DNA from 3 places in the Neobacillus sp. FW104-15D2 genome. Region 2 is predicted to be linked to each of the others. Evidence: predicted binding sites of a transcription regulator. Region 2 holds the regulator's gene; each other region holds the start of a gene.

Region 1 (3,285 bases), on a different contig from region 2:
TTAACAAGGCGGGAATCACGGTCATCCTTGTACTCATCCATATAAATCATGCCCAGGTAATAGTTAAGGGCAGGACGGCATTTTGTACAGCCCTCTTCATTTTTCCAACCCAGGACATTCATGACTTCTTTAATACTTGTTAAGCCTTTTTCCTTCATCTCCGCTACTACTTCGTCGCGAGTTAACGTGGTACAACCGCAAAGGCTGATTTTTTGAAGATCTGCTTTAAAGGAATCTCCTAAGGTATGAGAAAGAATCTTTCCAACCATCCCTTTGCATCTTCCACAAGAGCGTCCGGCATTTGTACAGCTGCTTACCTGATCGACCGAGGTCAAGCCTTGAGTGTGTATGGCTTCTACAATTGTACCTTTTGTTACGCCGTTACAGCCGCAAACCAACTCATCCTCTGGCATCGCTGCTATATTTTCTCCCTCTTCACCGCTATTTTCCGACTGAAGAAGAGAAACGCTTGTCATGCCGCTGATATCTTCTTTTTTGGAAAGAATTCTGAACAGCTTATTGCTGTCGTTTGTATCGCCGTATAGCACAATGCCGACAATCTTGTTGTCCCTAATTAAAATTTTCTTATATACACCATCGAATTCATTGTGGACCTTGATTGCTTTTGTCGTTTCATCATCCTGGATTTCACCAGCAGAATACAGGTCAACACCTGAAACCTTTAAACCTGTTCCTGTTACAGATCCTTGGTATGGAGCACTTTCCTTGCCGCAAAGGCGGGCTGCAAGAACCTTTCCCTGTTCATATAAAGGAGCGACGAGTCCATAAACAATTTCACGGTGTTCGGCACATTCCCCCACTGCGTATACGTTCGGTATATTTGTTTCCATGAAGTCATTCACAACAATACCGCGATTGCCATAAATGCCACTTTCCTTGGCTACTGCAGTGTTTGCCCTTATTCCAATTGCCATCACCACGAGGTCGACATCTATTTCGGATCCATCTTTAAAGCGAAGCCCTGTTACACGGTCATCCCCAAGGATTTCAATCGTTTGTTTTTCCATTAAAAATTCCATTCCCTGAGCTTCCAATTCCTTTTTCAGCATCCCGGAAGCAGTTGGGTCTAGCTGCCGTTCCATTAGGTCGGCCATTAAGTGAATTACTTTAACTTCCATTCCGAGGTTTAACAGCCCTCTTGCTGCTTCAAGACCTAAAAGTCCTCCGCCGATAACAGCTGCTTTTTTATAGCTGCCTGAGACTTTGATCATCTTTTCACAATCATCTATATCTCGAAAACCAGTTACTCCTTCTTTCTCCGCACCTGGAATAGGTAATATAATAGAATTTGAGCCAGTGGCAATTATAAGCTCATCAAATTCTACTTTTCGTCCTGCATCTGTAAAAACCGTTTTGTCTTCTGTACTAATTTCAGTAACCGCTTCGCCAGTATATAGATTAATATTGTTTTTCTCGTACCAATCAAGCGGGTTCATAATAATGTCATTAAAATTTGTGTCCCCCTGAAGAAGAGTGGACAATTTTATTCTATTGTAATTTGGATGTGGTTCTTTTCCAAAAATCGTAATGTCAAATTGATCCGGTGCCAGTTTTAGGATTTCTTCAACGGTTCTTACACCTGCCATGCCGTTGCCAATCATGACTAACTTTTTCTTATTCATAACGGGTCTCTCCCTGTCGTTTCTTAAAATTTAATTTCTTCATGTTTACATTGTAAACGGGAGGCCCTCTAAAAATTGTGACGAAGTTCACATCGATAACACTATGTGTGATGGGTTTCACAGGATTGTCATAAAACAGGAATCGACTATTTTTTCACATAAAAAATTTGACATGGCAAGCAAGTTTGCAGAAAATTATTATTGGAAAGCACGAACTTTGACATAAAATAATGAGGGGATTACTTATGAATCCAAAAACACAAGCCCTTTACGCATATTTAATTGAACATGCATCAGAGGTTACTAAAGACTGAGCAAGCTATAGAGAGATCAAAGAAGGATCTGATTACTCTGCTGATGCCCCTCCTGAGGTAGCAAATAAAGTAACCGACCAAAACACTGGATATGTGAAGGTTGTTGCAGAATGCTTGCTCCAAACTACTGAAGAAATGAAAGACAGCATTTCAAAATGGACCAAACAAACAGCCGCGGACCGTGTAAAATCTAATACCTCCTTAACGGAAGTTGCCAAGAATTCTGGAATTTTCCGCGAGGCATATTGGAAAAACATCAGAAAGTTTATAAAAGAGACCGATTTAGAAATAACTGTCGATGACCTCCTTGAATGGGAAAGAACAATTAACTATACACTTGATTACGTCCTAGAGACATTTACCAGTGTGTTCATGGATATCCTGTTAGACAGACTGCAAGCCCAATCCAATTTAATCATGGAATTAAGCTCACCTATCATTCCTATTTCCGATCACATAGGGCTTCTGCCGCTTATCGGGGACATTGATACAGCAAGGGCCAGATGGATAATGGAATCCACACTGGAACAAAGTGTTAATTTAAAAATAACTCAATTAATAATTGACTTTTCTGGTGTTGCTGCCGTCGACACGATGGTTGCCCACAAACTGATCCAGGTTGTTCAAGCCTTAAAACTAGTCGGCGTCACTACTACATTCCTCGGCATCCGTCCGGACGTCGCACAAACTGCTGTTAACCTGGGATTCAACATAAACAACATACGTGCAGAAAATTCATTAAAAAACGTACTACAAAACTTACAATAAGAATTTTTAAGACAGGACCGGCAGGGGCCGGTCCTGTTTTATGCTCTTTTAGAGGAAGCCCATAACCTTTTCAGTAAGCCTGCTCCCCTTTTTGTGAAGACTTCTACTCCTTTCCTCGAAACTTCTACTCCTTCTCGTAAAACTTCAACCTCTTTCTCACACTAAAAGACCGGCTCAAGCCGGTCCACTCGCTTTGGTTCTCTCCGTTTTAGAAAAACTTCTACTCCTTTCCTCGATACTTCTACCTTTTCGTGCAGAACTTCTACTCTTTTCATCGAAACTTCTACCTCTTTCTCCTAAACTTCTACTTTTCCTGTTAAATGGGCCTCCCTATCTAGCCCTCCAACTTGGACTTCTCCCTTTTCGCGCAGAACTTCTACTCTTTTCCTCGAAACTTCTACCTGTTTCTCTTAAACTTCTACTCCTTTCCTTGAAACTTCTACCTCTTTCTCCTAAACTTCTACTTTTCCTATTAAATGTGCCTCCCTATCTAGCCCTCTAATTCGGACTTCTACCTTTTCACGCAGAACTTCTACTCATTTCCTCGAAACTTCTACTCC
Region 2 (3,285 bases):
GCGCTCTTTTCGTGGTGGAAGCACGCGCAAGGTTTCTTTGAATGAAATCCTGAAGCTTAGAAATTTCATCCTGCTGCTTTTCATATTGCTTTATGTCCCGTTCAAGGTTCTCCGCTTTTTGTTTTAAATAAGAACTATAGTTTCCGGGAAATCTTTGAATCTGGCGGCGGGAAAGCTCATAAACCTGATTAACCACCTTATCAAGGAAATAACGGTCATGGGAAACAATCAGAATGGCTCCTTCATAGCCCTGAAGATATTGCTCAAGCCAAGTTAAAGTATCAATGTCAAGATGGTTGGTAGGTTCGTCCAGTATTAAAATATCCGGCTTTTTTAATAATAGCTTACCAAGTGCCAATCTTGTTTTTTGGCCACCGCTTAATGAAGAGACAGTAGTAGAGTGGTCAAAGGATTGGAAATTAAGCCCATGCAGGACAGATCGAATATCGGCTTCATATTGATAGCCTCCAAGTTCCTTGAACTTCACCTGTAAAGAGTCATATTCCCGCAAAATTCTTTCATATCGGTCAGAGTCTGAGAATGCATCGGGGTCAGACATCTTGACCTCCAGCTCGCGTATGGTTTTCTCCATTTTACGAAGATCCTCAAAAACTGACAGCATTTCTTCCCAAATGGATAAATTGGATTCAAGTCCAGTATTCTGTGCCAAGTACCCAATCGTGGCATCCTTTGGTTTTATAATTTCACCACCGTCATAGGAAAGGTGGCCGGCGATAATCTTTAACAGTGTAGATTTTCCTGCTCCGTTCCGTCCTACCAAAGCAACACGGTCCCTGGTTTGCAGTTCCAGTTTTATATTCGATAAAATAAGCTCAGCGCCATAGTTTTTTTCCAGCTGATTAACCTGTAATAAAATCATTTTATTCACCTCAGTACTTACGATAAGTTTAACCGATTAGAGGTACACCGGCAATAAAGTGAATCATGCAAAAGGAATTTAAAAGAATGGAAGCGAAAATATTAAGCAGATTAATATATAAAAACAATAAAAACCAAATAAACATATGTGAAGAATAATACAAAGTTCACACACAATATGGGAAAAATAGTGTATTATTTTGATGAGAGGGGTTTTTATAATGGCTGAATTTACACATTTTAATGATGAAGGCAGGGCAAAAATGGTCGATGTCAGCAGTAAGCCGGAAACAGCACGAACTGCACATGCCCACTCGAGTATAAAAGTTAGCAGAGAAATCTATAACAAGATTACCAACCAGGAAATGAAAAAAGGCGATGTGCTGGCTGTAGCCCAGGTAGCAGCTGTTATGTCAGCCAAAAAAACATGGGACATCATCCCTATGTGCCACCCTATTTCGCTTACAGGTGTAAATGTAACCTTTTCATGGGAAGAGGAAGGCCAGGATGAGTATAAATTAAATATTTCTGCGGCAGTGAAAACAAAGGGACAAACAGGTGTTGAAATGGAAGCGTTAACAGCCGCCTCTGTGTGTGCACTGACCGTTTATGATATGTGCAAAGCAGTTGATAAAGGGATGGTCATTGGGCCAACTTATCTGGTTGAAAAAACCGGAGGGAAGAATGGCGATTTCAAAAGAACGGAACTATAATTCATTAGAGGAGAGAGGAAAGAAACATGAGCAATGAGACCATAAAAATACCACAGGCAACGGCCAAAAGACTGCCGCTCTATTATCGCTTTCTCAATCATCTCCATACATCAGGAAAGCAGAGGGTGTCTTCAGCAGAATTGAGTGACGCAGTAAAAGTTGATTCAGCCACTATTCGACGGGATTTTTCTTATTTTGGAGCGCTCGGAAAAAAGGGGTATGGCTATAATGTTAATTACTTATTGACCTTCTTTAGAAAAACACTGGATCAGGATGAATTGACAAAAGTCGCACTTATTGGTGTCGGAAATTTGGGAACGGCTTTATTGAATTATAATTTCTTGAAAAATAACAACACCAAAATTCAAATTGGCTTTGATATTAGCCCCGAAAGAGTGGGTTCCAAAATTGGTGATGTTCCCGTCTACCATATGGATGACATTGAAAAATACCTAAAATCTGAAAAAATACAAATTGTGATCTTAACCGTTCCCGCTCCTGCAGCCCAGCCGGTAACAGACAGACTTATTAAGGCAGACGTTAAAGGGATTTTAAACTTTACACCTGCCCGTTTGCACGTGCCGCCTACAATAAGAGTGCACCATATAGACCTTGCTGTTGAGCTGCAATCATTAATATACTTTCTGAAGCATTATCCTTCAGAAGAAGAAGCACTTTAAAAAAGGCGATAAACTTATTTTTAGATTTTCGCTCCAAGACACTCGCTTTCCGCGAGCGGTTCGGCAAACTTCAGCTCCTGTGGGGTCCACCTGATCCAATTTTCCCGCTGGAGTCTCCTTTCATGCGTTACAATCAGCGCTGCTTTTTTAACACAGCCTAAAAAATAAAAAGGTGAGTTCCAATTCCGGAACTCACCTTTTTGTATGCTTTTTAATCCTAAAATGAAAACCTACCATCTTAAGGCCTGAGGCTACATCAAATGTGGCCAGCAGAACAAGCAGGTAGGTAAAAAATCCCCATCCATCGTCCTGAACATCCTGAATGGCAAAATAAGTGAACAGAACGCCGAGCAGGAAATAAATGATGCCCGAAAACAAAGGTGACTGTCTCATAAAAATCCTCCAATAAAGCTTTGAATTTTGTCAGCGTCCTGCATCATTCTTTCGATTTGGTCTTTATAAACAGATTGGACTAATACGACAAAAGTATTCATCGCCACGTGAGCGAACATGGATACAAAGATATTTTTCGTTCTGACATATAGAAAAGCAAAGGTAAATCCCATTGAAGCGTACAGTAAAATGTGAACCGGCTCCATATGGGCAAGCGCAAAGACGACAGAACTAATCAAAGCGGATATGAAAAAGTTAAAGCGCTTATATAAGCTGCCAAAGATAATTTTTCGAAACACTATCTCCTCAAGGATAGGTCCGATAATGGAACTGATAACCAACACTAAAGGAAAAGCCTGAATTAATTTTAAAATAGCCTGGGTGTTTTCAGATCCCATATTAATTCCCAGAAGTCTTTCAATGCTTGCGGCAATTGATTGGGCAAAAAGAGCAAGAAAAACACCGCCGATAGCCCATGCCACCGAGCTGCCGACAGAAGTACGGCCTCGGGCAAATTCAGGCGACATTCTTTCTTTTCGCAATAAAAACAATGTAATTAAAAAGGCAGCTGTAAAGCTTATAAGCAGCCAATACGGTATAGCAAGCCGCTGCGATTCTAA
Region 3 (3,285 bases), on a different contig from region 2:
ACTACAGCTGCAATGTTCTTCGGTTTAGTGATGAACTTCTCTTATCTAATGGCTGGCACTATCTCTTCTAACCCAATGGATATCCTGCTAGGTGTTATTATCTTAGCTGCAGGCTTCAACGCTGGAAAAATTGGCTTAGACCGCTGGGTGATTCCTTTCATCCGCAAAACTGTATTAAAAGGAAACAATCATACTGTAAAACAAAGTGCATAAATAAGAAAATCACCTTACTCCAACCGGGTAAGGTGATTTTCTTATTCAAGGCCAAATCTCAGTCTTTCATCCGGAAAATTGCCCTAAGACTGCCTGTCATGGACAAATTTCGGAATCAGCCTTGAAAATATCTAATACAAAAGCACCTTACTCAACGGGAGTAGGTGCTTTTAATGAAAAGTAATTTTTGAAGTTGCTATGGGGTAATGGGGTGAAATGGAGCGGAAGTGTGTAGTTTTAAACTAGAACGCTGTTTTTTAGAAATTCCACAGCTTGCACTTCATTAATTCCTTTGATTAATTCTAATTCACCCAAAAATATTTTCTTGGCATTCTCGAGCATTTGCTTCTCAACGGAATTAAGTGACTTTTCTTTTTTAATCCTTAATAAATCCCGAAATACTTCGGCACCTTCTTTTAATTTTCCGGTCCTCATTTTATCGGTGTTGATTTTGAATCTTTGTTTCCATGGCAATGACAAATCTGATTCTCCATTGTGGAAAATGTCTAAAACATTCTCCATATAATCCTCGTCTGCAACTAAACGAATATTGGAATTGTCGATCTTCTTAAGGGGAATCATCACCTGCATGGTATTCCCGTAGATTTTGATAACAAAATATTTTTGTATCTCTCCCTGGATCTCTTTTTCTTCAATTCCTTCAATAGTTCCTGCACCGTGCATCGGATATATAATGTTGTCGCCAATTTCGAACAAATTCATCCACCTCCGTTAAACTCCTTTAATCATAGCACTTTTTTAAAAAATAATCAAATAATATATATTATCACTGTTCAAAAGCACTCGTCAATAGTTTTTGCTCATTTGTTGAATTTTTTTTAAATCCTATCCTCACCTTAAAGTAAGCGGTTTCAAAACATTAAAATAAAGCTGCTCATTGCTGAACAGCTTCCAAAATAAAATCCGGTTATTCCACATACTCCACACTCGCAATATAGGGTAAATTACGATACTTTTGACGAAAATCTATCCCATATCCCACAATAAATTCATCAGGTATAACAAAGCCAACATAATCTACAGGCAAATCAACTTTTCTTCTCTCAGGTTTATCCAAAAGGGTACAAATCTTTATTTGTTTTGGCTTATGTATTTTTAAGTGATCGAGCAAAAAGTGCAATGTAAGACCGCTGTCAATAATATCTTCAACCACTACTACGTTCTGGTCTGTTATATTAGCATCAAGATCTTTTAAAAGTTTTACCTTCCCGGACGTTTCAGTGTCATTTCCATAGCTGGAGACCGAAATGAAATCGACTGCTATCTCTCCCTTCATCTTGCGAATCAAATCCGCAGCAAAAACAAAAGAACCTTTTAGTACAACAATGAAGGTTATAGGCTCTTGGCTAAAGTCGTTTTGAATTTCTCCTGCAAGCTGTTTTACCCTTTGTCTGATTTCCGTCTCGGTAATCATTCTTTTTTTGATTTTATAACCCATTCCCTCACCCCTATATTCCTTTTATCGTATTTTCCCCTATTTTTCCACTGATTAATCTTGCAGCTCTCAAGCCTTTAAGATCATGCATGTCATATTCTGTTCAAAATGTTTTGACGGAATTGTGAAACCATGCACAAACTCCCCTCAAATTAAAATCATTAAACTATAATGACAATGTAATCACATTATTAATATTAATTCATAAAGGGGTTTTTAAAATGTTTAACAAAACTTTAAGGGAAAACAAAGTCTCTGCTATCATTCTCACTTTCATTCGTTTGTACGTTGGCTATGCCTGGTTCGAAGCCGGCCTTCACAAAATTACCGGCGGATTCGATGCTTCAGGATTTTTAAAAGGCGCGATCGGCAATCCAGTAAAAGGTCCAGACGGAAGCGTTCTTTACGGAACATATCTTACTTTTTTAAAAAGCTTCGCTCTTCCTAACGCTCACATCTTCAACGTTTTAGTACCTTGGGGCGAGTTACTTGTCGGTCTTGGCTTAATTCTTGGATGCTTAACTACAGCTGCAATGTTCTTCGGTTTAGTGATGAACTTCTCTTATCTAATGGCTGGCACTATCTCTTCTAATCCAATGGATATCCTGCTCGGTGTTATAATCTTAGCTGCAGGATTTAATGCTGGTAAAATCGGTTTAGACCGCTGGGTAATTCCTTTCATCCGCAAAACAGCTTTAAATGGAAATAACAATACTGTAAAACAAAATGTTTAACCTTTTTGCATAAGTAATATAAATCGAAAAGCACCTTATTCCTAATGGATAAGGTGCTTTTATTAGTTAGCCTTTACTCCCTGAAACTGTGCATTCTGTTGATTTAGGAGAAAAGGTGAAAATACTGCTTACAATTATTAGAGCGAATAGAAGAACAAGCCAAATCCTTAGAAGCAATGAATTTTTCACCGGCTCCCTGCCCCTTTCAGGAATCGGCTCTTTCGAGTTAGTTCGATTCTTCAAGCCACTTCATAACAGTTCTGCGGAAGGAAAAATATTCTTTCAAGTGCTCCGTGCCTTATTTTCATCAAGCATGATTATCACCTTGCGAATGTATTTATAGGTTTTTTATTTGGTATTCTTGAATTATTCCTTTATATCTTTTGCATCATGCCTGGTCTTTAAATCAAGATACATAACCGCATAACCAACTGAGAAGAACAAAGTTGTAAATAAGCTTGTCAAGTTGGTAATAATCGAATTTAAAACACTATTCCCAAGAACGGCCGAGAAGGTTCCCTGTACAACTAAACTGATTGCGGCAACGATTAAATAAAACACAATATAAAGACCAAGAGTTGCCCAGGTACGTTTCCTCGAAAGTCTCCAGCTCCGTCCAAAGCCTGGTGACTTTTTATCAAGGACAACCGAAGCAAAATAAAAACTCCAGCGAGTTAACAATAAACCTATCCCCAAGGCAAAGCCCAAAAATAAAATAATGCCGAGGAGGACTCCCAAAAAGGGATTGGCCATGGCCCCTAAAAAGCTAATTAAACCGATAATAATTCCTGGAACAATGATCAGTCCTGTAACGATTAAAACGAATAAAAGTGTGCTGCCAAGCATCGGCCAAAAGCGGGAAAAGCCTTCTTTTAACACTAA

What was found. The regulator Rex, encoded in region 2, represses fermentation and respiration genes when NADH is low (regulators of the CRP and FNR family bind a similar motif). The targets are predictions, from matches to a motif close to TTGTGAAATATTTCACAA.
Region 1: the regulator Rex is predicted to act here: its motif matches at 1,719-1,736, upstream of nirB (nitrite reductase large subunit NirB).
Region 3: the regulator Rex is predicted to act here: its motif matches at 1,792-1,809, upstream of AC3WR0_RS14990 (DoxX family membrane protein).

The regions. Positions count from the first base shown of each region.
Region 1 covers NZ_JBYTCJ010000028.1:56,140-59,424, forward strand. Annotated here, with positions in the region: gene nirB (nitrite reductase large subunit NirB) at 1-1,643, opposite strand, end outside; gene AC3WR0_RS19605 (STAS domain-containing protein) at 2,072-2,725, shown strand.
Region 2 covers NZ_JBYTCJ010000049.1:15,834-19,118, reverse strand. Annotated here, with positions in the region: gene AC3WR0_RS24360 (ABC-F family ATP-binding cassette domain-containing protein) at 1-880, opposite strand, end outside; gene moaC (cyclic pyranopterin monophosphate synthase MoaC) at 1,101-1,592, shown strand; gene AC3WR0_RS24350 (redox-sensing transcriptional repressor Rex) at 1,619-2,272, shown strand; gene AC3WR0_RS24345 (YdiK family protein) at 2,465-2,665, opposite strand; gene AC3WR0_RS24340 (CPBP family intramembrane glutamic endopeptidase) at 2,662-3,285, opposite strand, start outside.
Region 3 covers NZ_JBYTCJ010000018.1:43,392-46,676, reverse strand. Annotated here, with positions in the region: gene AC3WR0_RS15005 (DoxX family membrane protein) at 1-213, shown strand, start outside; gene AC3WR0_RS15000 (CarD family transcriptional regulator) at 451-936, opposite strand; gene hpt (hypoxanthine phosphoribosyltransferase) at 1,142-1,672, opposite strand; gene AC3WR0_RS14990 (DoxX family membrane protein) at 1,891-2,403, shown strand; gene AC3WR0_RS14985 (DUF7847 domain-containing protein) at 2,770-3,285, opposite strand, start outside.